Linked DNA regions of Streptomyces hawaiiensis. The protein of the gene in region 1 interacts with the protein of each later gene in a pairwise test. Links are inferred from orthologs where the notes say so. Each region holds a gene or a part of one and is shown on either strand. Other genes may lie near its edges.

Evidence for each region.
Region 2: the proteins of rsfS (region 1) and CEB94_RS24850 interact in binary tests that used the Escherichia coli proteins (3 or more experiments, as listed by UniProt). The link is inferred for Streptomyces hawaiiensis from one-to-one orthologs.

The regions. Positions count from the first base shown.
Region 1 is NZ_CP021978.1:2,971,222-2,985,442, reverse strand. Bases 6,150-9,102 are described here. They hold rsfS (ribosome silencing factor), read left to right. Parts: upstream 6,150-7,379; coding sequence 7,380-7,826; downstream 7,827-9,102. Other genes in these bases: CEB94_RS13725 (hypothetical protein), read left to right, coding at 9,016-9,102; CEB94_RS13730 (IS1 family transposase), read left to right, coding at 8,839-9,012; CEB94_RS13740 (histidine phosphatase family protein), read left to right, coding at 7,823-8,491; CEB94_RS13750 (LCP family protein), read left to right, coding at 6,150-7,275. Outside these bases: CEB94_RS13785 (glutamate-5-semialdehyde dehydrogenase), read left to right, coding at 1-993; CEB94_RS13780 (SCO2584 family spore wall biosynthesis protein), read left to right, coding at 1,186-1,761; CEB94_RS13775 (SCO2583 family membrane protein), read left to right, coding at 1,851-2,921; CEB94_RS13770 (M48 family metallopeptidase), read right to left, coding at 2,986-4,110; CEB94_RS13765 (hypothetical protein), read left to right, coding at 4,235-4,396; CEB94_RS13760 (hypothetical protein), read left to right, coding at 4,562-4,726; nadD (nicotinate-nucleotide adenylyltransferase), read left to right, coding at 4,812-5,555; more of CEB94_RS13750, read left to right, coding at 5,572-6,149; more of CEB94_RS13725, read left to right, coding at 9,103-9,249; CEB94_RS13715 (NADH-quinone oxidoreductase subunit NuoF family protein), read right to left, coding at 9,570-11,180; CEB94_RS13710 (ferric reductase-like transmembrane domain-containing protein), read right to left, coding at 11,177-12,445; leuS (leucine--tRNA ligase), read left to right, coding at 12,914-14,221. UniProt on the Escherichia coli protein: Functions as a ribosomal silencing factor. Interacts with ribosomal protein uL14 (rplN), blocking formation of intersubunit bridge B8.
Region 2 is NZ_CP021978.1:5,353,193-5,367,261, forward strand. The notes cover bases 2,660-5,460. They hold CEB94_RS24850 (ATP-binding protein), read left to right. Parts: upstream 2,660-3,395; coding sequence 3,396-4,526; downstream 4,527-5,460. Other genes in these bases: CEB94_RS24845 (SWIM zinc finger family protein), read right to left, coding at 2,660-3,250; CEB94_RS24855 (DUF5682 family protein), read left to right, coding at 4,661-5,460. In the rest of the region: CEB94_RS24840 (DUF5691 domain-containing protein), read right to left, coding at 78-1,757; more of CEB94_RS24845, read right to left, coding at 1,895-2,659; more of CEB94_RS24855, read left to right, coding at 5,461-7,057; CEB94_RS24860 (VWA domain-containing protein), read left to right, coding at 7,197-8,363; sucC (ADP-forming succinate--CoA ligase subunit beta), read left to right, coding at 9,806-10,984; sucD (succinate--CoA ligase subunit alpha), read left to right, coding at 11,006-11,890; CEB94_RS24875 (helix-turn-helix domain-containing protein), read right to left, coding at 11,989-13,254; CEB94_RS24880 (cell division protein PerM), read left to right, coding at 13,351-14,069.

The DNA.
Region 1 (14,221 bases):
GACCCGGTCGGCGAGGTCGTCCGCGGCTCCACGCTGCCCAACGGCATCGACCTGCGCCAGGTCCGCGTGCCGCTCGGCGTCGTCGGGATCATCTACGAGGGCCGGCCGAACGTCACCGTCGACGCCGCCGCGCTCTGCCTGAAGTCCGGCAACGCGGTCCTGCTGCGCGGCTCCTCCTCGGCGTACCAGTCGAACACCGCCCTCGTGCGGGTCCTGCGCGACGCCGTGGGCGGGGCCGGGCTGCCCGCCGACGCCGTCCAGCTCGTCCCCGGGGAGAGCCGCGACAGCGTGCGCGAGCTGATGCGCGCCCGCGGCCTGGTCGACGTACTCATCCCGCGCGGCGGCGCCTCCCTGATCAACACGGTCGTCCAGGAGTCCGTCGTCCCGGTCATCGAGACCGGCACCGGCAACTGCCACGTCTACGTCGACGCCCAGGCCGACCTCGACATGGCCGTCGAGATCCTGATCAACTCCAAGGCCCACCGGGTCGGCGTCTGCAACGCCGCCGAGACCCTGCTGGTCCACCAGGACATCGCCGACGACTTCCTGCCCCGCGCCCTGGACGCCCTCGCGGAGGCCGGGGTCACCGTGCACGCCGACGAGCGCGTGCAGGCCCACGCCAAGGACTCCAAGGCCACCGTCGTCGAGGCGACGGCCGAGGACTGGGAGACGGAGTACCTGTCGTACGACATCGCCGCCGCGGTCGTGGACTCGCTGGACAAGGCGGTCGAGCACATCCGGCTGTGGACCTCCGGCCACACCGAGGCCATCGTGACGACCTCCCAGCAGGCCGCACGTCGCTTCACCCAGCTGGTCGACTCGACCACGGTCGCCGTGAACGCCTCCACCCGCTTCACCGACGGCGGCCAGTTCGGCTTCGGCGCGGAGATCGGCATCTCCACGCAGAAGCTGCACGCCCGTGGCCCCATGGGCCTGCCGGAGCTGACCAGTACGAAGTACATCGTCACCGGGGACGGGCACATCCGGCGCTGACCACGTTCGGCGTAAGGCGGTATGCGGGCTCGCGCATGGATGTGCAGGGCCGGGCGAGGCGGCGCATCCGCGTGCGGCAGGGGCGGACCGGCCGGGCGTGCGCCCTGGCGAACTCCGCGGGAGCCGTCTCGACCGGCGGATGAATTTCCATACCGTCTGCCCAAATTGACCCCCCAGGTCTACTCTGGATTCGTGCCGGAGGACGTGGGGGGCACGCCGTTTCCGGACGGCCGGGAGCCCGACGACGATCACGACCGCGGGGTGTCGGACGAAGAGTTCGCCTCCGTGGTCTTCGACGAGGCCTTCGTACGCGCGGCCGTGGTGCACGAGCCGACCGCAGTGGAGCGCCTCCTGGCCGCGGCACGGGCGAGAGCCGAGGCCTCCGAGGCGGAGGCGCGCCGCGCCCACACCGGAGGCGAGCGGTACGACGACGGGTACGGCCCGGACGGGCCCGGCGATTTCGGCCATGATCCCGACCTCGACGGTTCGGACGACCCCGACGTCCTGGAAGACCACTACGGCGCCGCGGGGCCGTACTCCAAACAGGTCCGCTGGCACCGCCCGGTCGCCTGGGTGCTCGCCCTCGTGATGGGCATCGGCATGGTCGCGCTGGCCTTCACGGCGGTCTACCGGGGTGCGTCCTCCAGCCGCGAGGAGCCCGCGCCGCCGCCCGCCACGACCGGCCTGGAACAGGGCGGCGGAGCCACCCCCTCGGCTTCCGCCGACTACTCCCAGCCTGCCGTCTCGGTGATCCCCCGCAGCCCCTGACCGGAACCCGCCCATCTTGGTGAGAACCTGTCAGAACTTGTGGTGCAGCAGGGCGTTTACCTGAGCTTCCGGCGACCTACCCTGAAGATATGGGCGGGCCTGGAAACCCACCTGAGGGGACTCCCGAGGGTGCCCCCGGAGGTGGCGAGGACGAGTACCGATCCGTCGTCTTCGACGAGTCGTTCGTCCGTGCTGCCCGCCTCCAGGAGTTCTCCGCGCAGGAGCGCATCGCCGACCACGCCCCGGCTGTGCGACGCCGGCCGCCCCTGCGCCGGGGCCTGTCCCGGCAGGCGCTGGTCCTGGTCCTGCTGATCGCCGTCGCCTTCGGCACCGCGATCTACATGGGAGTGCGGCACCCCTACCAGACGCCTGCCGCCCAGGAGCCCATGGAGCCCCTGCGGATGACCGTCATCCCGCTCGTTCCCGAGGGGAAGGTGCCCGGAACGGCCGAATCGGCGTACCTGTACGAGCACAGCCCCGCCGCACAGTTCAAGACCGGCGCGGAGGGGGTGCCGCTGCCCGCCTCGCGGCGCACCGCGCACTTCTCCGACAGCCAGGTCGTGAGCGCCCTGACCACCGCCAAGGACTACATCATCCGGTCGGCCCTGGACCCGGAGGTGCTCACGGGCGGCGAGGTCCGTGCCGTCCGGGTCCTGCTCGACTCCGAGCAGCTGGACCAGTTCGACCAGAGCTTCGCCCGCCCCACCGCCGACGGACGCCACGCGCCCACCGGCTGGCTTGTCCGCTTCGACCCCTCGCGCGCCGAGCTCGCCGACCGCAAGGTCCGGGTCCAGGGCACGCTCCAGGCCGCCGAGGCCGACTCGTCCACGCTCGAGGTCACCGCCGACCACACGTTCGTGTACGCGCTGCGGGCGGCCGGGGCCGGTGACAAGGACGAGGTGTCCCTGTTCACCCTCCGGCGCGAGCTGCACTTCCGCTTCGACCGCGACGACCTGCGGCTGCACCAGGCCCAGCTCGTCGTCTCCTACGTCCAGGCCGGTCCTCTGTCCTGCGCCGAGGACTCCACGAACCATCTCCGCCCCCTGCTCGCCGGCCAGACGGCCAAGGAGGGCGGCCCCGCGGGCACCGATCCCTACGCCACGGGCAGCGCGACGGCCCTGTGCGGCTCCCTGGCGAAGAGCGCGCAGCCGAAGGTCTGAGGCGTGTGAGGCGGGCCCGAGAGGGCCTTTGCGGCCCGCCAGGCGCCCTGATGGTGCCTAGCGCCTAGCTCTCGTTACGCGGCGGCTGATCGTCCCCCGGGGAGTCCGGCGACGCATCCGTGTCCGGCCCCTGGGGCGGCTTCGGGGACGGGCTGCTGAACCCGCCGAAGCCGCGGCGGACCCGGTCGCCCAGGTCGCCGGCGCCGCCCGCGAGGTCCGTGACCAGCTTCATCAGCGGGTCCTTGGAGCTCTTCACGTGGGTGCTGTAGTGGTTCGCCGATTCCCGCCAGGAGTCCCGGACCGAGGTGTCCTTGTCCTCGTCGCGCCGCGGGTAGTGGCCGTCCATGATCCGCTGGTAGTCCCGCGACTCGGCCCACTTCTTCAGCTCGGCCGCCCGCACGGTGGTGAAGGGGTGGGAGCGGGGCAGCACGTTCAGGATCTTCAGCACGGAGTCGCGCAGGTCGCCCCCGGCCTCGTACTCCTCGGCCTGGGCGAGGAACGCGTCCACGTTCATCTCGTGCAGGTGGTTGCCGCCCGCGATCTTCATCAGGCCCCGCATGGAGGCCTCCAGATCCTGCCCGACCAGCAGCCCCGCACGGTCCGCCGACAGCTCCGACTTGCGGAACCACTCCCGCAGCCCGGTCACGATCGCCATGATCGCGAGGTTGCCCAGGGGGATCCAGGCGACCCGGACGGCGAGGCTCGTCAGGAACAGCAGGATCGTCCGGTAGACGGAGTGGCCGGACAACGCGTGCCCCACCTCGTGCCCGACGACCGCACGCATCTCCTCCTCGTCCAGCAACTCGACGAGGCCCGTCGTGACGACGATGATCGGCTCGTCCAGGCCGATGCACATCGCGTTCGGCTGTGGGTCCTGGTTCACGTACATCGGCGGGACCTTCTCCAGGTCCAGGACGTAGCAGGCGTCCCGCAGCATCACGTTCAGATGGGCGAACTGCTGGTCCGAGACCCGTACCGAGTCGGACAGGAACAGCAGTCGCAGACTGCGCTCGGGCAGCAGGCCGCTGAGCGCCTTGAACACCGTGTCGAAACCGCTCAGCTTGCGCAGCGCCACCAGGGCGGAGCGGTCGGCCGGGTGCTCGTAGGTGCGCGAGGAGATCCCGGGGAAGCGCCTGCGCTGCCTGCTCGGCACGTGCTCGTGCCCGTTGTGCTCGTGGCCGTCGGACATGTCTTCCCCCATGCGTCTGGTGTGACCTTTGCGGCCCCTTGTGCGGCCTTTTGCTTCCCCGAGGCAGAGCCCAGCCTAGGCGGAGTTACGGTGGTCGGGCAGTACAGCGAAGGAGACCACCGCCATGGAGCACCACCCCGTATCCGCCTGGCTCGCCGAGGCCGCGAGCGCCGCCGAGCGGCAAGGGGGGCCGGGGATGCTGCGGTACGTGCTGCTCGTGATGATCGTGGGCTGTGCGCTGACCGCGTGGTTCCTGCTGCGTGGCTACAGACGGAAGGACGACTGAGGCCACCCGAAGGTTCCCCGCCGGGCCCCCGGGACCGGGCCCGGCGGCAGCGCGTGCGACCGCCCGCGGTACGAACAGGCGGAGTCGGGGTGATCGCGCAACGGGCGCCCGCTTACGATGAGCCGACGTCTTTATCCCGCCCACACGCGATAGGTCCTGCCGAAGATGAGCTTCCACAGCACCGCTGCCCAGTTGGTCACCCTCGCCGCCGAGGGCGAGGAGCACGGCGGAAACCACGAGAGCCTCAACCCCTACCTCACCGGTGGCGGCGCACTCTTCATCCTGCTGCTCCTGCTGTGGATCACCACCCGCTTCAACCGCGACCGCTGAGACCGGCGGGGCATCCCGCCGGGGATGCCCGGGGGACCACGGGGGCGGCCGGAGCCCTCAGGCAGGGCCGGTAGGGTCTGCACGCATGGGAGAGCAGGACATGCCTACCGGCCCGGCGAACGAGACGCCGCACGACCCGGCACAGGACGCGGCGAGCGGCACCGAGGGACACTCGGAGCCCCGCCGTGCCTCCGCGGTGGCCCGCCGTGCCGACGGCCCCGGAAAGAGCCCGTCGCGACCCGGCAAGCGCCGCCTCGGCGTCATGGGCGGCACCTTCGACCCGATCCACCACGGGCACCTGGTGGCGGCCAGCGAGGTCGCCGCGGCGTTCCACCTCGACGAGGTGGTCTTCGTCCCGACCGGCCAGCCCTGGCAGAAGAGCCACCGGAGTGTCTCCCCGGCCGAGGACCGCTACCTGATGACGGTCATCGCGACCGCCGAGAACCCGCAGTTCTCCGTGAGCCGCATCGACATCGACCGCGGCGGTCCCACCTACACCGTGGACACCCTGCGCGACCTGCGCGCGCTCAACCCCGACACGGACCTGTTCTTCATCACCGGCGCCGACGCGCTCGCCCAGATCCTCACCTGGCGGGACAGCGAGGAGCTGTTCTCCCTGGCGCACTTCATCGGAGCCACCCGGCCGGGCCACCACCTGGACGACTCCGGGCTCCCGGAAGGCGGTGTCTCGCTCGTGGAGGTTCCCGCTCTGGCCATCTCCTCCACCGACTGCCGTGCGAGAGTCGCCAAGGGCGACCCCATCTGGTACCTGGTGCCGGACGGCGTCGTGCGCTATATCGACAAGCGCGAGCTGTACCGCGGCGAGTGAGCCGAGAGGGGCACCGGTGAACGACCGATACGACGCGGGGGCCGCAGACCACGGCGCCGACCAGTACGAGCTCGTCGGCTACGACGAGTACGGCCAGCCTGTCTACCGGCAGGTCCAGACCCAGCAGCAGACGTACGACCCGTACGCCCAGCAGCACCAGCAGGGCTACGGCTACGACCCGTACGGGCAGCAGGGGCAGCAGTCCCCGCCTGCCTACGACTACGGCACGGGCCGGCAGCAGTCCGCCGCGCCCTACGGCGCCTATGACCCGTACGCCACCGGCTCGCACCAGGGCGCCCCCCACGACCCCTACGGTCAGGCCCCGGCCACCGGCGCCACCGGCCGGCAGCCCCTCGTCGCCGAACAGACCGCGCAGCAGACCGCCCACATCCCGCAGCAGGCCGGCCCGGCCCACGACCAGGAGGCCCCGGCCGAGCCGCAACGGGAGTACCACACCGAGCAGTTCGCCTTCGTCGAGGAACCGGACGCCAACTCCGAAGACGTCATCGACTGGCTGAAGTTCACCGAGAACCGCACCGAACGCCGCGAGGAGGCCCGGCGCCGGGCCCGCAGCCGGATCGTCGCCCTGGCGGTCGTGCTCGCCCTCGTCGCGGCCGGCGGCGTCGGCTACCTCTGGTACGCCGGAAAGCTCCCCGGCCTGTCCTCCGACGACTCCAAGACCGGCACCGCGACGGCCGCGGGCGCCCAGAAGCGCGACGTGATCGTCGTCCACCTGCACGACACCAAGGGCGGCGGCACCTCCACCGCCCTCCTCGTCGACAACACCACCACGAAGCGGGGCACCACCGTCCTGATGCCCAACTCCCTCGCCCTGAGCAGCGACGACGGCACCACGACGACGCTCGCCAAGTCGGTCGAGGACGACGGCTCCGACGGCACCCGCGACGCACTCGACACGGTCCTCGGCACCGACATCGAGGGCACCTGGCGCCTGGACACCCCCTACCTGCAGAACCTCGTCGACCTCGTCGGCAGCATCGACGTCGACACCGACGCCGACGTGCCCGACCCCGCCGCGAAGAAGGAGGGCGAGGCCCCCCTGGTCAACAAGGGCCAGGACCAGACCCTCAGCGGCAAGATGGCGGTCGCCTACGCCACCTACCGCGCGCCCGGCGAGGCCCAGAACGCCCAGCTGGAGCGCTTCGGGCAGGTCATGCAGGGCATCCTGCGCAAGATGTCCTCCGACCCGCAGGCCGCGACGACCACCATCCAGACCCTCGCGCAGATCCTGGACCCCTCCCTCACCGACAAGGACCTCGGCACCTTCCTCGCCGGGCTCTCCGACCTCGCCAAGGGCGGCGACGTCAAGACCGACCTGCTGCCCGTCCAGAGCGACGGCACGCTCAGCGCCCAGGCGAGCGCCGGTGTGGTCAGGAACGTCCTCGGCGGCACCGCCAAGAGCCCCGACAAGGACGCCGCCGTCAGCGTCGCCGTCCAGAACGCCACCGGCGTCAAGGACAACACCGAGAAGGCCCGCGTCGTGCTCCTCAACGGCGGCTTCACCTTCCTGGAGAGCGGCACCGGCACCGCCCAGGCCACCTCCGAGGTCGTCTACGCCGACGCCGCCGACAAGGCGAACGCCGCCGAGGTCGCCAAGACCCTGGGCCTGCCCGCCGGCTCCGTCACCAAGGGCAGGATCTCCGCGAGCGCCGACGTCTCCGTGGTCCTCGGCCAGGACTACAAGCCGTCGTCCGGCTAGCCGGCGGGAGCGCGCTCCCCACGTGATCTCCGTCATCGCGTGGGGGTCCCGCTGCGGTCCGTGAGACCCTTGGTGGCAAGTGTCCGCCGACCGAAAGCCTTGTAGTGACCGTGACCGACCGCTCTCACGAGCTGATCAACACCGCCGCCCAGGCGGCTGCCGACAAGCTGGCCCACGACATCGTCGCCTACGACGTCAGTGAGGTGCTGTCCATCACGGACGCCTTCCTGCTGGCCTCCGCGCCCAACGACCGCCAGGTCAAGGCGATCGTGGACGAGATCGAGGAGCGCCTCTCGAAGGAGCTCGGCGCCAAGCCGGTGCGCCGCGAGGGCGACCGCGAGGCCCGCTGGGTGCTGCTCGACTACGTCGACATCGTCGTCCACGTCCAGCACAGCGAGGAGCGCGTCTTCTACGCCCTGGAGCGGCTGTGGAAGGACTGCCCCGAGCTCGAACTGCCCGAGGAGGCCAAGGCCACCCGCGGCAAGGCCGAGGAGCACGCCAAGCTGCGCGCGGCCGAGGAGGCGGCGGAACTGGACGGTGACTGGCGGTGACCTCCTTCAGTGAGGCGTCCGCCACGAAGGGCCGGGGCCGCCGCGTCATCCTGTGGCGGCACGGCCAGACCTCGTGGAACGTGGAGCGCCGCTTCCAGGGCAGCACGGACGTCGAGCTGACCGAGACGGGCCTGGCCCAGGCCCGTCGCGCCGCCCGGCTGCTCGCCTCGCTGAAGCCGGACGCGATGGTCGCCTCCGACCTGCGGCGTGCCGCCGCCACGGCCGCCGAGCTGGCCACGCTCACCGGCCTCGACGTCACCTATGACGAGGCGCTGCGCGAGACCTACGCGGGCGCCTGGCAGGGCCTCACGCACGAGGAGATCATCGCCCGGTACGGCGAGGAGTACACCGCGTGGAAGCGCGGTGAGCCCGTCCGCCGCGGTGGCGGCGAACTGGAGACCGAGGTCGCCGACCGCGCCGCCCCCGTGGTGCTCCGGCACGCCGAGAAGCTCCCCGAGGACGGCACGCTCGTCGTGGTCAGCCACGGCGGCACGATCCGCACCACCATCGGCCGCCTCCTCGGTCTCGACCCCCACCACTGGGAGAGCCTCGGCGGACTCTCCAACTGCTGCTGGTCCGTGCTCGGCGAAGGCGCCCGCGGCTGGCGCCTGCTGGAGCACAACGCCGGCACCCTGCCGGAACCGGTGCTCGGCGACGACGACTGACCCCGGATTTCACTTTCCGGCAGGTCGCAGGCTAAAGTTCTTCTTGTTCGCCCCGCCAGCGGGGACGGACGCGAGGGGCTATAGCTCAGTTGGTAGAGCGCCTGCATGGCATGCAGGAGGTCAGGAGTTCAATTCTCCTTAGCTCCACGTCAAGATCCCGTTCCCGGTCAGGGGGCGGGATTTTTCGTGCTCCGGTTTGAGTCACTCGGGCTCGCTGAGGCGTATACCTCTACGGCCCCGCCGGGTGCCGTGTCCGGACTGGTACTGAGGCGTCGCTGACCGTATTGGTCCGGCCGTGGCAGAATCAAACGGCCGGAAGGGGGCGCGGCCCGACGGGAGGAGTAGCGATGCCTGCGAGCATCCTCGAGGAGGTCGACCACCTCCTCGAAGCGGCGGTCACACGGGACATGTCCACCCGCCTCAGCTGCCCTTCCTGTGGATCCGCGCACGTGGCCCAGATGCTCGGCGACAACGGCGGGATTTCCTACGTGTGCACGGCCTGCGGCCACAGCTGGAGCTGATCGATGGGTGCACACAGGCGGAAGTGCGACTGGTGCGGCAGCGGGACTCCGATCGTCCGCGACATGGAACCGATCAATCCCGACTACCAGTACTGGTGCGAGGAATGCGCGCGGGCGCTGATCATAAAAGGCGACCCGATCGAGACGTACCGCGAGTTGGAGGGGGAGCCGATCTACGGCCGGCTTCTGGAGGAGCACTGCACGCTCAAGCGGTTCTATTCGTTCGTCACGGCCTGAGCCCGCAGAGTCGGTGCAAATCCGGCATAGCGGGCATCTCCGTACGAGGTGAAATCGATTTGGTGTTGGGCCCGGTGGGCCAGTAATGTTGGCTTCGCCGCCGGGGAAACCCGGAGGGGCACCGGCAAGGGGCTATAGCTCAGTTGGTAGAGCGCCTGCATGGCATGCAGGAGGTCAGGAGTTCAATTCTCCTTAGCTCCACAGTAGATGAGAAGGCGGGCCATCCGAATCGGATGGCCCGCCTTCTTTGTGTACGTCGCCCGTGTGTCGCCCTGTGTGCTCACGGCGGGCTCCCACCGGGGAGCCCGCCGTGCGTGTGCTCAGCGGCCGAGAGCGCGGCGGCCGCGGCCCTGGGAGAGGACCGGAAGGTTGCGGGCCGGCGCGCCCTGCGCGCGTGCCTCCTCGATGCGCAGCGCCAGCGCCGGGCAGCGGCGCACCGCGCGTAGAGCCTTGGCCTCGGCGTACCGCGGCACCTGAGCCTGCGCCACCGTGGGGAAGCCGTCGGCGCCCAGCTGGAACACCTCGGGGAGGATGTCCGCGCACAGTCCGTGGCCCCGGCACAAGGTCCAGTCGACGTAGATCTTCTGACGGCTGGGGCCGTTCTCCTCGGACTCGCCGCCGCCCGGGATGCCCGTGGGGGCCCTGCCGCCCTCGAAGAGCGGCAGAACGCCCTCCACGGGCCGTCCGCAGCCGTTGCCGAGGACGTGGGCGGCCAGGTCGTCCGTGAACGCCTTGATGGTCGACTCCAGGAACATCGCGGAGCCGTCCGGGTGCGAGCACGCGCCGCGCCGCTTCACGTTCTTGGCGACCTGCTTTAGCGCCTCCAGGGCGGCCGGTCCGCCGCCGTTGAGGATGTCCTCCAGGCCGCGCGCGGCGGCCGGCAGGCCGAGGTAGCAGGGGCCGCACTGGCCGGCGCTCTCCTCGGCCAGCCACTGGGCCACCCGCAGCGACTCGCCCAGGGGACAGGTGTCCTGAGTGATCGGCAGAATCGCGCCGGCACCGAGCGCGCCGCCCACCGCGTCCAGGGAGTTGCGGGAGACGATCGCCTCGTTCACCGTCGCCGCGTCGATCCACTTGCCGTGGTAGCCGCCGGTGAGCACGCCCTGCGGCACCGGCGGCGCGCCGGCGAGCTGCAGGACGTAGCGCAGCGGCACGCCCGTGGGGACCTCGATCACCATGGGGCGGGCCACCGCGCCGGAGACCGTGAGCATGACGGTGCCCGGCTCGTCGTACAGACCGGTGTTGCCGTAGCGCTCGGGGCCGATGCGGGCGGCGATCGCCAGCTGGGCGAAGGTCTCCGCGTTGGACAGCAGGGTGGGCGCGCCGCCGACGCCGTTCTGCGAGGCACTGACCTTGCGGCCGGGCGGGACGGCCGGGCCGCCGTCGATCGAGCGGACCAGCGACGCGGCGGCGCCGGTGACCATGCGGACCGGGTTGCGCTGCACACGGGCGCGCAGTGCCGACCGGCGGCCGTTGCTGAGGCCGCGTTCGGCGAGCGCGGCCTCCATGGAGCGCTGAGTGGACTCACGGGTGACCCCCACCACGAGCGTGCGGGCACCCAGGGCCTCGGCGCACAGCAGCGCGCCGTCCAGGATCAGATGCGGGGCACGGTTGATGAGCACCGTGTCCTTGCGGCAGGCCGGTTCGTCCTCGCTGCCGTTCACGACGACGACCGGCCGGACGCCGCGCTTGATCGCCGCTTCGGCGACCGAGCGCAGCTTCTTGTGGAAGGGGAAGCCCGCGCCGCCGCGGCCCTTCAGGTTGATGCGTTCGGCGAGTTGTGCGAGCTGCTCGCCGCCCATCGGCTCGAGCGGCCCGTGCACCTTGAGGTGCATGGGCAGATCGAGTCGATCGACAAGGTCGAAGCCCGACGTGAGCTGAGGAAGGCCGACTACGCGGACTTCGGGTACGTCGGGCAGGGCCTCGTTCACTTAAAGCCTCCGGAAGGCGTGTTCCAAGGTTCGCCCGATCCCGGTGCGTCGAAGTCATAGGACGCACCGGGCGTTGAATCAGTGGCGGGACCGCTGTTGTACGTGTCGTTCGGGTAGTACGTGTCGTAGGCGGCATTCGTCTCACCCGTGTCGTACACGTCACTCGATCCGTAGCCGGAGGCGCCTGGATTGCCATAGGCCGGGATGCTTTGTCCGGTGTCTTGCAGGGGGTCGTAGGGCGGGATGTTGAAGCCTGTGTCCTGGAGCGGGTCGTAGGCCGACGGCGGGGCCTCGCCGACCGGCGGCGGGGACGGGATCGGCCAGTTGCCCGAGGTGCTGGAGGGGCCGTCCACGGTCGGGAGGGTCTCGGTGGGCTGCATGTCCAGCGGCAGCTGCATGCTGGTGGTCGGCCCCGGCGCGAAGGCCTGCTGGCCCTGGGGAGGGGCCGAGACGGCCCGGTAGGCGGCGGCGAAGCCGTTCGCCGGCTCCTTGGCCGCGGGACGTTCCGCCCTCTCGTACAGCGGCCCCGACGGGGACGCCGAGGGGCGCGCTGTCGCCTCCCGGCCTTCGAAGCCGGGCAGCCCGTAGCCGCCGCCCGCCCGGGCCCGGCTCTCCTCAAGGTCTCTGCGGCCCTGGCCCTCACCCGGCCCGATCAGTGAGGCGATCTTGTCGGAGACCATGCGCTTGACCTGGCGCGGAGCCGCGCGCAGGGCGAGGGCGCCGGCCACTCCGGCCAGGGACAGGCAGTACAGGACGATGAAGACCGGCTTGGCCGTGCGACCCGCGTAGAGGCCGTGCACGAGGGCGGCGCACCAGGCCGGGTAGGCCAGCATGTGCATGGCTCGCCAGCGGGCGGCGACGGGTGCGGGGGACGCGAAGCGGTTGCGCAGCGCGCCGGTGATGCCCACGAAGATCATGAGCATGCTGGCCAGCGTGCCGAGTCCGACGAGGAACGACCGGCCCATGATCTCGTCGTTGCCGCCGGTGAGGAGGAGCCCGAAGGGGATGAACACCGCGACCCACGTGGTGTGGGCGAGCGCCAGTTTGACCCCGATGTGCACCAGCAGGAAGACGATCGAGGCGACGGCCGTGCTCCGGTGCACGGCCTGCGCCAGGATGCGCCTGCGGGCGTCCAGGAGGATCCGGTCCTGGGCGACCAGGCCCCAGATCACCGAGCAGGTGAGGAACACGAGAGACAGCACGCCCGCACCGAAGTCGAGGAACTCGGCGAACGTGTCGTCCACCGTGGAGTCGTAGTTCGTCACGGCCGGCCTCCCCACATCCCGGTGACCGGGTGTAGTGGGGTGTTACTGCGATGAGGGTTCATGGGGGCAACTCCGAGCGGTTCGGGAAAGCAGCGGTCCCGCTGCCGAACTCTAAGCGGAGCCATACCGATGGGTACGAGGTTTGAGTTATTGCGCTGTTATCAAAGGACAATGTGGCTGTTGTGATGTCCCTTAGTAGCTGTTACGCGAAGTAACCGTTGACCTTGGTTCAGCTTTTCGGGCACCGAGACGGGCCCCGGAAGCGCGTCGCGACGCGTTGAGGGCCTGCGGTACCCTAACGCCATGCGTGCCGTACGCCTTCTGCTTAGCGGGCCGCGCTGATCAGTCCCGGCCGCCGGGTGAGTCGAGTGGCCGGAATCAGCGCGGCGTCCCCTCCTGTGCGAGGGGATTTTTCGTTTCTCGAACCCGACAGCCGCAGGCAGAGACGATCGATGGAGCTTTGAGATCATGAGCGAGACGAACCCCGCCGCCGCCTCCGAGGTGGCGGCGCCGCACCGCTACACGGCCGCCATGGCCGCCGAGATCGAGGCACGCTGGCAGGACTTCTGGGACGCCGACGGCACCTACGCCGCGCCCAACCCGACGGGTGACCTGGCGGGAGACCGGGAGACCATCGCCCGGCCCAAGAAGTTCATCATGGACATGTTCCCCTACCCCTCGGGCGCGGGCCTGCACGTCGGGCACCCCCTGGGCTACATCGCCACGGACGTGTTCGCCCGCTTCCAGCGGATGACCGGCCACAACGTCCTGCACACCCTGGGCTTCGACGCCTTCGGCCTGCCCGCCGAGCAGTACGCGGTGCAGACCGGCACGCACCCGCGCGTGTCCACCGAGGCCAACATGGAGAACATGAAGTCCCAGCTGCGCCGGCTGGGTCTGGGCCACGACAAGCGCCGCTCGTTCGCCACGATCGACCCGGACTACTACAAGTGGACCCAGTGGATCTTCCTGCAGATCTTCAACTCCTGGTACGACCACGACGCCCGGCGGGCTCGCCCGATCGCCGAGCTGGTCGCCGCGTTCGAGTCCGGTGAGCGGCCCGTACCGGGGCACACGCGCGCGTGGGGCGAGCTGAGCGCCGCCGAGAAGGCCGACGTCCTGGGCGAGTTCCGGCTGGCCTACGCCTCCGACGCGCCGGTCAACTGGTGCCCCGGGCTGGGCACCGTGCTGGCCAACGAGGAGGTCACCGCCGAGGGCCGCTCCGAGCGCGGCAACTTCCCGGTCTTCAAGGCCAAGCTGCGCCAGTGGAACATGCGCATCACGGCCTACGCCGACCGGCTGCTGGACGACCTGGACGCGCTGGACTGGCCCGAGGCCATCAAGCTGCAGCAGCGCAACTGGATCGGCCGCTCCGAGGGCGCCCGCGTCGACTTCCCCATCGACGGCGAGCGCATCACCGTCTTCACCACCCGCCCCGACACCCTGTTCGGCGCCACCTACATGGTGCTGGCGCCCGAGCACCCGCTGGTCGAGAAGTTCACCCCGGCCGCCTGGCCGGAGGGCACCCACGAGCTGTGGACCGGCGGCCACGCCACCCCCGGTGACGCCGTCGCCGCCTACCGCGCCCAGGCCGCCTCCAAGTCCGACGTGGAGCGGCAGGCCGAGGCCAAGGACAAGACCGGCGTCTTCATCGGCGCCTTTGCCACCAACCCGGTCAACGGCGAGCAGGTCCCGGTCTTCATCGCCGACTACGTGCTGATGGGCTACGGCACCGGCGCGATCATGGCCGTCCCGGCCGGCGACCAGCGCGACTTC
Region 2 (14,069 bases), 2.4 Mb from region 1 along the record:
CGGCCGTCCCCGTAGTCGGCATGCACGGCGGCAGCCGGTTGCCGGAGGGCGCCCGTCGCCGGACGGGCGGACCGGGGTCAGGCCGCTCCCAGCTCCTCGGCCATCGCCGCGCGCAGACGCAGGGTCGTGACCAGGCGCTGGAAGGCCTCCGCCCAGTAGCCGCCGGCTCCCGGGGACGCGTTCTCCGGTTCGTCCGGCACGGCCAGCAGGGCGTCGAGCCGGGAGGCCTCGGACGGGGCGAGGCAGCGCTCGGCCAGGCCCATGACTCCGCTGAAACTCCATGGATAACTCCCCGCGTCCCGAGCGATGTTGAGCGCGTCCACGACGGCCCCGCCGAGCGGCGCGGTCCACGGCACCGCGCACACCCCGAGCAGCTGAAAGGCCTCGGACAGGCCGTGCGCGGCGATGAAGCCGGCCACCCACGCGGCCCGTTCGGCGGCGCCCAGTGTGCCGAGCAGCTTGGCCCGCTCGGCCAGGGACACCGCACCCGGACCGCCCGCCTCCGGCGCCGACGGATCGCCGAGCAGCGCCCGTGACCACTCGGCGTCCCGCTGGCGCACCGCCGCCCGGCACCACGCCGCGTGCAGTTCGCCCTGCCAGCCGTCCGCCACCGGCAGCGCCACGATCTCCCGGGGCGTGCGCCCGCCGAGCCGCCGCGACCAGGTCCCGAGCGGCGCCGCCTCCACCAGCTGACCGAGCCACCAGGACCGTTCGCCCCGTCCTGCCGGGGCCTTCGCCACGACGCCGTCGCGTTCCATGCCCGGATCGCACTCGTGCGGCGCCTCGACGGCGATCGTCGGGGTGCTCTTCGTGGTCCCCCCGGGCCCCTTGCTCACGAGGCCGGTCCCCGGCGACTGCGCGGTCTGCAGGTGGTCGATGGCGACACACGCCTCCGCCCTGACCGCCATCCGCGCGGCGAGCGCCGAACCGGGCAGCGCCGACAGCAGTTCCGCCGCCGTCGCCCGGACGTTGCGGCCGCGGTCGGCCAGGGCCTGTTCCAGGAACGGCTCGTCGTCCGGGCCCAGGCCCGCGCGCAGGGAATCGAGGAACATCAGCCGGTCCTCGGCCCGTTCCGTCGCCCACGTCGTCGCGAGCAGGTCGCGGGCGGCGGCCGGTTCGCGTGAGCGCAGGGCGGACAGCAGGGCGACGCGTTCGGCGAACAGGCCCTCCTGCCACAGCTGCTGGACCCTGTCGTCGTCCTCGAGGTGCGGCAGGGCCGCTCCGCCGCCCGGGGTCGCGCGCAGGGCGAACCGCCAGTCCGCGTTCAGCCGGGCCATCCACAGGGCTCGCGGGCCCGCGAACTCCAGCGCCGCCGGACGCAGGTCGGTACGGCCCCGGGCCGCGTCCAGCAACGCCGGAAGCGCCTGCGGAGGCGGCGCAAAACCACGGGCGTTCGCCGCCGCGAGCCACTGCGGCAGCAGCTCCGTCAGGTCGGGCGCGGCGCCCCGCCGGCCGCCGCCGGACGGGCCGGGGCGGTCGGCGAGCAGCATGGCGAGCCTGCGGGCAGCCGCCGGCGGCAGCGCAGGTCGCGCGTCCTCCGGAGCCGGCTGCGGACGCTCAGCCGCCCGCGCCGGGCGCAGACCGGCCCGCCGTCGGACGGTCTCCACGGCCGCCGCGTCCAGTAGGGCCACGGGGGCGTCCCGGCCCGGCGCGGTGCCGGGCGGGGTGCGCCGGTCGGTGCCCAGCAGCGCGGTGGTGACGAGCCCCTCCCAGGCGTCCGCGCCGGGCGCGTCCACGGGAGCGGAGGTCCTGGTCATGAGCTTCCTTTCCGCGGGGCGCCCGGTGGTTGAAGGCTCGCCCTTACCGGTTGTCCCGTGATGCCTGAAAGATGCGTGGATCTGTGGGATGGGCGGGGCGGGGTGAAGTGCCGTGGGCGGGGCCGCTGTCGCCGGCTCTAGCACAGCGCGACCGCGTCGCCCGGGCCCTCGGGCCAGGCCGTCAGCGGGGTGAAGCCCTGGTGGCCGCATTCGCCGAAAACCCTGACCGGAGCCCCGCCCGACAGGGCGACGAGCCGCCACAGACCCGGCCGGGAACGCGCGGTGGGAGTGAGCGGCAAGGCCGCGTCCTCGTCGGCGTCCGCCAGCTGCCAGGAGTCGCCGTCCGGGGCCGGGACGACCCGGTCCAGGGTCACCGGGACGGACTCCAGCCACGGGTCCTCGCGCAGGGCGTCGCCGTAACGGGCCGCCGCCCGGGACGTCGTCATCCCCGGCGGACGTATCGCCGCGGGCGCGGGCGGGGCGAACCGTTCGCCCAGGGCCACCCGCGGCTGCCCGGCGCCCGGGTACGCGGACACCTCGGCCTCCAGGCTCAGGCCCACCGGCAGCGCCAGCTCCGGGGCGCGGCCTGCGGCGCCGTAGGAGAGGAGCAGCACGGTGCGGTGCGAGGCGGCGCCGTGCAGCCAGATCCGGCGGGTCGTCAGACGCGGGTCCGCCGTGTCGTACTGGGCGAGGACCAGCCAGTGGTCGCGCAGCGACGGGCCGTCCGCGGAGGCCGGGAGGCCCATGCGGGAGCGGACCGTGGCGGCGAGGCCGTCCGGGAGCCGCTCGCGGCGCAGCCAGCCCCGGCCGAGGAGATGCAGCAGCGCGCACTCCTCCAGCAGCCGCACCGGCCAGCCCGGGCCGGTGGCCGGGATCGCCCCCAACTCCCGCACCCGGCCCGCCAGCCCCTGGGCCTGGGCGTCGACCATCCTGGCCGCCGTCTCCTCCCACAGGCCGTACCCCGCCTGCTCCGCGGTCGCCAGGCCGCCGCGCAGCAGATCGACCAGGCGCTGCTCCAGCTCCACCGCGCCCGCCGTGACCCGCTCGGCGCGGCGCTCCGCCCGGCGTCGCGCCGCCTGCGGATCAGCGGACCCGGACGGCGCACCGGAGCCGTCCCCGGCCTTCTTCTCCTCTGCGCGCCCGCGCCGCCCCGCTGTCCACTGCGCCGCCCACGGCGGTACCTGCCCCGGCGGCACCGCCGCCTCGTCTGCGGCCCAGAGCAGCAGCAGCCCCAGCGCGTGCTTGCACGGGAACTTGCGGCTGGGACAACTGCACTTGTACGCGGGCCCGGCGGCGTCCGCGATGTCCACGACCGTCTGATACGGCTTGCTTCCGCTGCCCTTGCACAGCCCCCACACCGTCCCCTCGTCGGCACACCCCGCCTCGGACCACGGCCCCGCCGCGCCGAGTTTGCTTCCCGCTTTGCGTGATGCCGCGTCAGGCGCCAGTGCCAGCACCTGGTCCGCGGTCCAGCGCACCCCCTGCTGAGTCATGCCATCGAAGGTAGATCCCACCACTGACAATCGGGTCCGCGAGCGGCTCCGGCAGGGCGTTTGCGCAGGTCAGGACGCATTGTCAGTGGTGTGGTGCACCGTTGGTGTCAGATCCGAACCGGCCGAGCTGGAGGGGGACTTTGCCATGACCGTGTCCGTGGAGCCGACGTCCGTCGAAGCGGGGGAGACGGAATCGAACGAGGCGTTGCGACCGCACGCCGAGGACGCCTTCGCTCATGAACTCGCCGTGCTGGCCGCCCAGGACGACCGTCCCCGCCCGGCCCGCTGGAAGCTGTCGCCCTGGGCCGTCGCGACGTACCTGCTCGGCGGCACCCTGCCGGACGGCACCGTGATCAGTCCCAAGTACGTCGGCCCGCGCCGCATCGTCGAGGTCGCCGTCACCACGCTCGCCACCGACCGCGCCCTGCTCCTGCTCGGCGTGCCGGGCACGGCGAAGACGTGGGTGTCCGAGCACCTGGCCGCGGCGGTCAGCGGCGACTCCACGCTGCTGGTGCAGGGCACCGCCGGCACCCCGGAGGAGGCCATCCGCTACGGCTGGAACTACGCGCAGCTGCTCGCCCACGGCCCGAGCCGTGACGCCCTCGTGCCCAGCCCGGTCATGCGGGCCATGGCCGAGGGCATGACGGCCCGCGTCGAGGAACTGACGCGTATCCCGGCCGACGTGCAGGACACGCTCATCACGATCCTGTCGGAGAAGATCCTGCCGATACCGGAACTGGGCCAGGAGGTGCAGGCGGTCCGCGGCTTCAACCTGATCGCCACGGCCAACGACCGCGACCGCGGGGTCAACGACCTGTCCAGCGCCCTGCGCCGCCGCTTCAACACCGTGGTGCTGCCGCTGCCGGAGAGCCCCGAGGCCGAGGTCGGCATCGTCTCGCGGCGCGTCGACCAGATCGGCCGCTCCCTCGACCTGCCGGCCGCACCCGACGGGCTCGACGAGATCCGCCGGGTCGTCACGGTCTTCCGCGAGCTGCGCGACGGGGTCACCGCCGACGGCCGGACGAAGCTGAAGTCGCCCAGCGGCACCCTGTCCACGGCGGAGGCGATCTCCGTCGTCACCAACGGGCTCGCCCTGGCCGCCCACTTCGGCGACGGCGTGCTGCGGCCGGGCGATGTCGCGGCGGGCATCCTCGGCGCGGTGGTCCGCGACCCGGCGGCGGACCGGGTCATCTGGCAGGAGTACCTGGAGACGGTGGTCCGCGAGCGCGACGGCTGGAAGGACTTCTACCGGGCCTGCCGCGAGGTGAGCGTGTGAGGGACGGGGGCGGCGGCCTCGGGTGGTGGGACGGCGGAACGGCACGGTGTGGGCCGTGCCCGTCTCCGGCGGACCGGCGACCGCCTGTCGCCGGCGGGTTCGGGGCGGGATGTGCGGGACGGGAGGGGGATGAAATGACCGGTGTGGAAAGGGCCGCGGGCCAGGGGGCCGGGGCGGGGCCGGTGCTGCTCGGGGTGAGGCATCACGGGCCGGGGTCGGCGCGGGCGGTGCGGGCGGCGCTGGAGCGGGTCCGGCCACGGGTCGTGCTGATCGAGGGGCCGCCCGAGGCCGACGCGCTGATCCCGCTCGCCGCCGACGAGGAGATGCGGCCGCCGGTCGCCCTGCTCGCCCACGCCGTGGACGAGCCCGGCCGCTCGGCGTTCTGGCCGCTGGCCGAGTTCTCTCCGGAGTGGGTCGCCCTCCGCTGGGCCCTGGAGCACGACGTCCCGGCCCGCTTCATCGACCTGCCGGCCACGCACACGCTGGCCTGGCGGAGGCAGGAGGACGAGGCAGCGACAGAGGGCGAACGCCCGCCGGACGCAGAGACGGCGGCGGACGGGGACACCGGCCCCGGCTCCGCCGACCTGCGGATCGATCCGCTCGGCGTGCTCGCCGACGCCGCCGGTTACGACGACCCGGAGCGGTGGTGGGAGGACGTCGTGGAGCACCGGGGCGCGGGGGAGGGCGACGCGCTCGCGCCGTTCACCGCGCTCGAGGAGGCCATGGCCGCGCTGCGGGAGACCTATGGCAGCGGGGGACACGACCGGGACCTGGTGCGGGAAGCGTACATGCGGCTCCAGGCGCGGGCCGCCCAGCGGGAGTTCGATGACGGCGTGGCCGTCGTCTGCGGAGCCTGGCACGTGCCCGCCCTGCGGCAGAAGACCACCGTCGCCGCCGACAAGGCGCTGCTCAAGGGCCTGCCCAAGGTCAAGACGGACATGACCTGGGTGCCGTGGACCCACCGCCGGCTGTCCCGGACCAGCGGGTACGGGGCCGGCATCGACTCCCCGGGCTGGTACGGGCACTTGTTCAGCGCCCCGGACCGGCCGGTGGAGCGGTGGCTGACGAAGGTGGCGGGGCTGCTGCGCGCCGAGGACCGGATCGTCTCCTCCGCGCATGTCATGGAGGCGGTGCGGCTGGCCGAGACGCTCGCCGCGATGCGCGGCCGCCCGCTGCCCGGCCTGAGCGAGACGACCGACGCGGTGCGGGCCGTGATGTGCGAGGGCTCGGACGTGCCGCTGGCGCTGGTACGGGACCGGCTGGTCGTGGGGGACGTGCTGGGGGAGGTGCCGCCGTCGGCGCCCGCGGTGCCGTTGCAGCGGGACCTCACCCGGCTGCAACGCCGGCTGCGGCTGAAGCCGGAGGCGCTGGAGCGGGAGCTGGAGCTCGACCTGCGCAAGGAGAACGACGCCGCCCGCAGCAGGCTGTTGCACCGGCTGCGACTGCTCGGCATCGCGTGGGGCGAGCCGGCCGCCTCGCGGGGCAGCACGGGCACCTTCCGGGAGACGTGGCGGCTGCGCTGGGAACCCGAGTTGGCCGTACGGGTCGCCGAGGCCGGCGTGTGGGGGACGACCGTGCTGTCCGCCGCGACGGCCAAGGCCGAGGGGGACGCCGTCACCGCGGAGGGCCTCGCCGACGTCACCGGGCTCGCCGAGCGCTGCCTGCTGGCCGAGCTGCCCGACGCGCTGCCCACGGTGATGCGGGTCCTCGCCGACCGGGCGGCTCTCGACACGGACGTCGGCCATCTCGCCCAGGCGCTCCCGGCCCTGGTCCGCTCCCTGCGCTACGGCGACGTGCGCGGCACGGACACCGGGGCCTTGGCGGAGGTCGCCGCGGGACTGGCCGAGCGGGTCTTCGTCGGCCTTCCCCCGGCCTGCGCCGCGCTCGACGCGGACGCCGCCGAGGAGATGCGGCGCCATGTGGACGCGGTGCACGGGGCCGTGGGCCTCCTGGGCGACGTCCCCGCGGCGGGACACGGCCGTCTGAGAGGCCGCTGGCAGTCGGTGCTGCGGGTGCTGTCCGGGCGGGACACCGTGCCCGGGGTCGTCCGGGGGCGGGCCGTGCGGCTCCTGCTCGACGACGGGGAGCTGGCCCAGGACGAGGCGGCACTGCTGATGGGACTCGTCCTGTCACCGGGCACACCGCCGGCGGACGCGGCCGCGTGGATCGAGGGCTTCGTCGGCGGGGGCTCCGGGGGCGGGATGCTCCTGGTGCACGACGAACGGCTGCTCGGACTGGTCGACGCGTGGCTCACCGGGGTACCGGCCGAGGCCTTCACGGACGTACTGCCCCTGCTGCGGCGGACGTTCTCGGCGTACGAGCCCGGAGTGCGCCGGACCCTCGGCGAACTGGTCCGGCGTGGGCCGGGAGCCGGGGGCGGCGCGACCGCCTCCGGCTCCGGGACACCCGGCTTCGCGGCCGGCCTGGACCTGATGCGCGCGGACGCCGTGCTGCCGGTCGTGCGGCTGCTGCTCGGACTGGACGAAGTGGACGAGAACACGGGCAACGACATGGCGGGGGTGGCGGGATGACGACCGAGGCGCTGAGGGAGCGGACGACGGCACCGGAAGCGGGGGCCACCATGACGGACCGACTGCGGGCGGAAAGGCCGCCGTCGACGACCGTGCCGGTGATTCCGCTGTGGGAACGGCCTCGCAAGGGAGGACGGGGATGACGTCCGAGAACACGGACCCGGCGCAGGAGCGGCTGCGGCGCTGGCGGCTCGTCCTCGGGGGCGACGCGGCGGACGGCACCGGCTGCGCGCTGCCGGGGCAGGACGCGGCCATGGACGGAGCGCTCACCGCGCTCTACGGCAGGAAGGACGGCAGGTCACAGGGAGGCCGGGACCGTTCGGCGGGGCTCGGGGCGTCGGCACCGTCGGTGGCGCGCTGGCTCGGGGACATCCGGACGTACTTCCCCTCCTCCGTCGTGCAGGTCATGCAGCGCGACGCCATCGACCGGCTCGGTCTCGCCACGCTGCTGCTGGAGCCGGAGATGCTGGAGGCGGTCGAGGCCGACGTGCACCTCGTCGGCACACTGCTGTCGCTCAACAAAGCGATGCCGGAGACGACGAAGGAGACGGCCCGGGCCGTCGTGCGCAAGGTCGTCGAGGACCTGGAGAAGCGGCTCGCCACCCGCACCCGGGCCACTCTCACCGGCGCGCTCGACCGCAGTGCCCGGATCAACCGGCCGCGCCACCACGACATCGACTGGAACCGCACCATCGCGGCCAACCTCAAGCACTACCTGCCCGAGTACCGAACGATCGTGCCGGAGCGGCTCATCGGGTTCGGGCGGGCGACCCAGTCCACGAAGAAGGAGGTCATCCTCTGTATCGACCAGTCGGGATCCATGGCGGCATCGGTGGTGTACGCATCGGTGTTCGGGGCGGTGCTCGCCTCGATGCGGACGATCTCCACGCGACTCGTCGTCTTCGACACGGCGGTCGTCGACCTCACGGACCAGCTGGACGACCCGGTCGAGGTGCTGTTCGGCACGCAGCTCGGCGGTGGCACGGACATCAACCGGGCGCTCGCGTACTGCCAGTCGCAGATCACCCGGCCCGCGGAGACGGTGGTCGTGCTGATCAGCGACCTCTATGAAGGCGGCATTCGCAACGAGATGCTCAAGCGGGTCTCCGCGATGAAGGCGTCGGGCGTGCAGTTCGTGACGCTGCTGGCGCTGTCGGACGAGGGGGCACCGGCGTACGACCGGGAGCACGCGGCCGCGCTCGCGGCGCTGGGGGCGCCGGCGTTCGCCTGTACGCCCGATCTGTTCCCGGAGGTGATGGCGGCGGCGATCGAGAAGCGGCTGTTGCCGATACCGGATGCGGCGTGAAGGGCCCGGCATGAGGGGGCGGCTGACGACTTGTCGACGTGTCGCGGTCCGACGTGGAGCAGCAAAACGGACGTGACGGTCCATCGGTAAGCAAGGGCTTGCGCAACCTCCGCACTTCCGTGCGAGGATCGGCGGCTGCTCGGCCGTGCGTGGTGCCGGCCGGGCAGTACCGCTTCCGTCGCACGGGAGGAAGCTTCCCCTCTTGAGCTGGTCAGCAGCCCTGTCCGATGCCGCGTTGCGCATGCCGCGCACAGCGGCCGGGCGGCGTGCGCTCCAAGCAGCGCTGCGGCCCTGCCGGCCCTGCCCCCACCCCCCGTCAGTGACGCCCCACCCCCCGCCAGTGACGCCCCGCTCCCGGGAACACCCGTCCTCCCCACGCTCCCCACGCTCCTCGGGTTCCCCGGCCCCCCGGGTGGCCCCCTCCCCACACCGGTCACGGTTGAGCCGCAGCCGGGCGGGACGACGGTGACCACGGACGAGACCGGCTCTCCGCGGCAGCCCGGCACGGCCGGCGCCGCGGCCCACAGCAACGAGCCCCACGCCATCCACGCAGGGCCGATGGTCTCCGGTATCCACGGGCACCACGTCGGACACGCAGACCGCCTCGTCCGCGCAGGCCACCTCGGCCACTTCAGCCACCTCGTCCACCCAGCCATGCCGGCCACCCCGGGCCGTCCCCGCACGCCGGACGTACCCCGGCCGGCCACTCGCCCGGCGGCCGACCCGACGGTGCGCTCGGCAACCGGTCCATCGCTGACAGCGGCTCGTCGCGGCACGGCGACGCCCATGCCGTCACCGTGAGCCTCGTGGCGCCACTCACGCTCGTGCCCGGTGTCGGGGCCCGGACCCTCGCGGCCGGTACCGGCTACGGCCACCGGGACGTCCCCCTACTTCCCCGGCTAGCACGGACAGCCCGCCGAGGCTTCCCCGGCCGTAGACCCGCCCCCAGGAGTCTCGTCGGCCGACCCCGCCCGGGGTGCCTCACCGCACCCCTCCTCCCTCCCGTGCTTCACGAGGCGTCACGCCCGGACGGCCGAAAGCCGTCGGTGGTCAGAGGCCGCAACCTCGTGGATGGGGCGGGTGCTCTCCATCGGGGTGGGGACCACCCGCCCCGCACCCCGGAGAGCCGGGCCCTGAACAGGGCCTTCGTGCTCCTCCGGGGGTGTTCGGGGGGCCTCACCGGGCGAACCCCAGCCCGGTGAGGCCCCTCACCCCCGGCACGCCGTGCCAGAGAGCGCGGCATCATGTGACAGGTATCACCGCTCAGGTGTGACCCTCGATTTAGAGGCCCCCCGGAAGCAGCGATAACCTGCGAGACGGACATGCCGCGCGCTCGGACACCGTGTGCGCCTCCCTTGTGACAGACAGCGGACGTCACGTTGCCCTCGCGGCACGCCCACGCAGACAACGAACCGCGAGATCACTGATAGGGACGGAAGCGCGTGGACCTGTTCGAGTACCAGGCGAGGGACCTCTTCGCCAAGCACGATGTACCGGTGCTGGCCGGTGAAGTCATCGACACGCCTGAGGCGGCCCGCGCAGCCACCGAGCGCCTCGGTGGCAAGTCCGTCGTCAAGGCCCAGGTGAAGGTCGGCGGCCGTGGCAAGGCCGGCGGCGTCAAGCTCGCCGCCACCCCCGACGAGGCGGTCGAGCACGCGACCAACATTCTCGGCATGGACATCAAGGGCCACACGGTCCACAAGGTGATGATCGCCGAGACGGCCCCGGAGATCCTGGAGGAGTACTACGTCTCCTTCCTCCTGGACCGTGCCAACCGCACCTTCCTCTCCATCGCCTCCGTCGAGGGCGGCATGGAGATCGAGGAGGTGGCGGCCACCCGCCCGGACGCCGTCGCCAAGACGCCGATCGACGCCAACGAGGGCGTGACCGAGGCCAAGGCCCGCGAGATCGTCGCGGCCGCCAAGTTCCCGGCCGAGGTCGCCGACAAGGTCGTGAACGTCCTGGTCAAGCTGTGGGACACCTTCATCAAGGAGGACGCCCTCCTGGTCGAGGTCAACCCGCTGGCCAAGGTCGCCTCCGGTGACGTCATCGCCCTGGACGGCAAGGTCTCCCTGGACGAGAACGCCGAGTTCCGTCAGCCGGAGCACGAGGCCCTCCAGGACAAGGAGGCGGCCAACCCGCTCGAGGCCGCCGCCAAGGAGAAGAACCTCAACTACGTCAAGCTCGACGGCGAGGTCGGCATCATCGGCAACGGCGCGGGTCTCGTCATGAGCACCCTGGACGTCGTCGCGTACGCCGGTGAGGCGCACGGTGGCGTCAAGCCCGCCAACTTCCTCGACATCGGTGGTGGCGCCTCCGCCGCCGTCATGGCGAACGGCCTGGAGATCATCCTCGGCGACCCGGACGTCAAGTCCGTCTTCGTCAACGTCTTCGGTGGCATCACCGCCTGTGACGAGGTCGCCAACGGCATCGTCCAGGCGCTGCAGCTGCTCAAGGACAAGGGCGAGGACGTCACCAAGCCCCTCGTCGTCCGTCTGGACGGCAACAACGCCGAGCTGGGTCGCAAGATCCTCTCCGACGCCAACCACCCGCTGGTCCAGCGTGTGGACACCATGGACGGCGCGGCCGACAAGGCCGCCGAGCTCGCGGCTGCGAAGTAAGGGACGAGGGACTAAACAGCCATGGCTATTTTCCTCAACAAGGACTCCAAGGTCATCGTCCAGGGCATGACCGGTGCCACGGGCATGAAGCACACCAAGCTCATGCTGGCCGACGGCACCAACATCGTCGGTGGCGTGAACCCCCGCAAGGCGGGCACGTCGGTCGACATCGACGGCAACGAGATCCCGGTCTTCGGCACGGTCGCCGAGGCGATCGAGAAGACGGGCGCGAACGTATCCGTCCTCTTCGTGCCGCCGGCCTTCGCCAAGGCCGCCGTCGTCGAGGCCATCGACGCCGAGATCCCGCTCGCGGTCGTCATCACCGAGGGCATCGCCGTCCACGACTCGGCCGCGTTCTACGCCTACGCCGGGTCCAAGGGCAACAAGACCCGGATCATCGGCCCGAACTGCCCCGGTCTCATCACGCCGGGCCAGTCCAACGCCGGCATCATCCCGGGCGACATCACGAAGCCGGGCCGTATCGGCCTGGTGTCGAAGTCCGGCACGCTGACGTACCAGATGATGTACGAGCTGCGGGACATCGGCTTCTCCTCCGCCGTCGGCATCGGTGGCGACCCGGTCATCGGGACGACCCACATCGACGCTCTCGCCGCGTTCGAGGCCGACCCCGACACCGACCTGATCGTCATGATCGGTGAGATCGGTGGCGACGCCGAGGAGCGGGCCGCGGCCTTCATCAAGGAGAACGTGAAGAAGCCGGTCGTCGGCTACGTCGCGGGCTTCACCGCGCCCGAGGGCAAGACCATGGGCCACGCCGGCGCCATCGTCTCCGGCTCCTCCGGGACGGCCGCCGCGAAGAAGGAGGCCCTCGAGGCCGCCGGAGTCAAGGTCGGCAAGACCCCGACCGAGACGGCCAAGCTGGCGCGCGCCATCCTCGGCAGCTGAGTACAGCCACGCCGGCTGAACCGACGCCGTAGCGCACCGGTGGGCCCGCTTCCCGTACGGGGAGCGGGCCCACCGCCGTATCCGTGCCCACCGGACCGTCACCGCGGTTGCGGCAGCAACCGGTCCGGTCCCTTCTGCTCCTCCTCGCGCAGCTTCGCGCGCAGGTCCTGCTCCGACTCCGACAGCGGGCCGGGCGCGACCGGTGGCGGCACGCCCTGAACCGTCTCTCCCACCGGTACCGGCGGCTCGTAGTGGGTGGGGGCCGTGCGCAGGGTGAGGGCCGTCGTGCCGATCAGGGCGACCGTGAAGGCGATCGCGGCCCGGGTCCAGAAGCGGGCCCGGCGTTCCCCGGCCTTCCGCACGACCAGCGGCTTGGCGGCCCGCAGCCGCTCGGTGGAGGCCAGTTCGACCAGGCGCCAGTGCAGCGTTTCCGGGTCCGCCAGCTCCGGCAGCCGCTCGGCGACCGCCTCGCGCGCGTGCGCCAGCCGGTTCACGGCCGCGCGGGTGCTCGCCTCCGTCTCCGCCGCCGTCTCGGGCAGGCCGAGCCCGACTCCGTCGTAGAGCACCAGAGTGCGGCGGTAGGACGGCGGGAGCTTCAGCAGGGTATCCATCAGCGCGCGGTCGAACGCGTCGGGCGGCGGCGGCTCGGGGTGCCGGTAGCGCGGCCGGAAGCGGTGCCGCGGGGAGAGCGCGCACTCGTAGGCCATCGCGCGCACCCAGCCCGCCGGGTCGCGGTCGCGGGCCACCTCGGGCCAGCGCTGCCAGGCGATCTGGAAGGCCCGCTCCACCGACTCCCGGGCCAGTTCACGGCGGCCGGTCAGCAGATAGGTCTGGCGGACGAGCGCGGGGGCGCAGAAGGCGTACAGCGCGTCGAAGGCCTGATCGGGGGTCAGCGCGGCAGTGGCGTCGTCCGGCCGGCGCGGGGGCCTCGTACGCGGGCGCTCGGTGAGGATGACGCGGTGCCCGTGCGGGGCGGGGGCGCGGCTCCGATCGGGGACGGTGGCGGGGCCGTGGCCCCGGTCCTTCGCGACGGGTCGTTTCCGGTCGGTGGCGGCGGTCTTGCGCCGGGCCCGGGCGGCTCTGTGCGAGACCGCCGCCCCGGGCGCCGATTCCGGGTCGTCGGAGTCGGCGGCGCCGTCCTGAGGAGGCGTCATCCCCGCCTCGTCGCCCAGCGAGTCGAGCAGCTTCGCGTACTTCTCCCCTTTGCGGCCGCGCGGCGTGCAGCGGCCGGTCTCCCACCCGCGCACCGTCTCGCTGGTGACGCCCACCCGGGAGGCCAGCTGAGCCCGCGTCAGCGAGGCGGCCTCGCGCAGGCGTCGGCGTTCCTTGGGTGGGGGGAGCGGGATGGCAGGGCTCTGGGTCACAGGGCGCCCCTCCGTCCGGAAAAGTACATAAACGTATATTGAGCGACACAGCGATGGTTCGCCTGTTACGACGGGAAAGCGCGTGTCGTTGGGAGCATGGCGGTCGTGATCGAGATGACCGCTCGCCGACGTTCGCCATCGCCCCTGTCCGCCCGGATGCGCGACCGTTCGCCCGGACTGGTCGGCGGCCTCATGGGTGGTGCGCTCGCGGCGGGCCTCGGGCTCGCGTCGTTCGCCGTGCTCGTGATGCTGCTGTGGATCAGCTCGCCCTACCCGGACAGCGGGCCCGGTGGCGCCCTGCACGTGGCGGCGGCGCTGTGGCTGCTGGCGCACGGCGCCGAGCTGGTCCGCACCGACACGCTCTCCGGCGTCCCCGCCCCGCTCGGCCTCCCGCCCCTGCTACTGCTCACGCTGCCGGTGTGGCTGCTGCACCGGGCGGCGCGGGACGCCACGGACGGCGGGGGAGGAGACGCGGACGACGGCTTCGAGGACGACTTCGAGGCGGTCGCGAGTCCGCCCCTGGTCTCCCCTCGCATCGCGTGGACCGGAGTCGTCCTCGGCTACCTCGCCGTCGCCGCGCCCGCCGCCCTGTACGCCGCCGGCGGTGTGCTGCGGCCGTCGTGGGTGTGGACGGCGGGGTGGGTCCCGCTGGTCGCCGTCGTGGCGGCGGCGGCGGGCGTGTGGTCGGCGTACGGCCGTCCCGGCCGGCCGCTGCGGCGGCTGCTGGGCGTGCTGCCGGGGGCGGTCCGTCCGCTGGTGCTGGGCCCGGACGGGCGCCCAGGTGTCGCGGCCCGGGCCGCGGCCGCCGGGGTGGT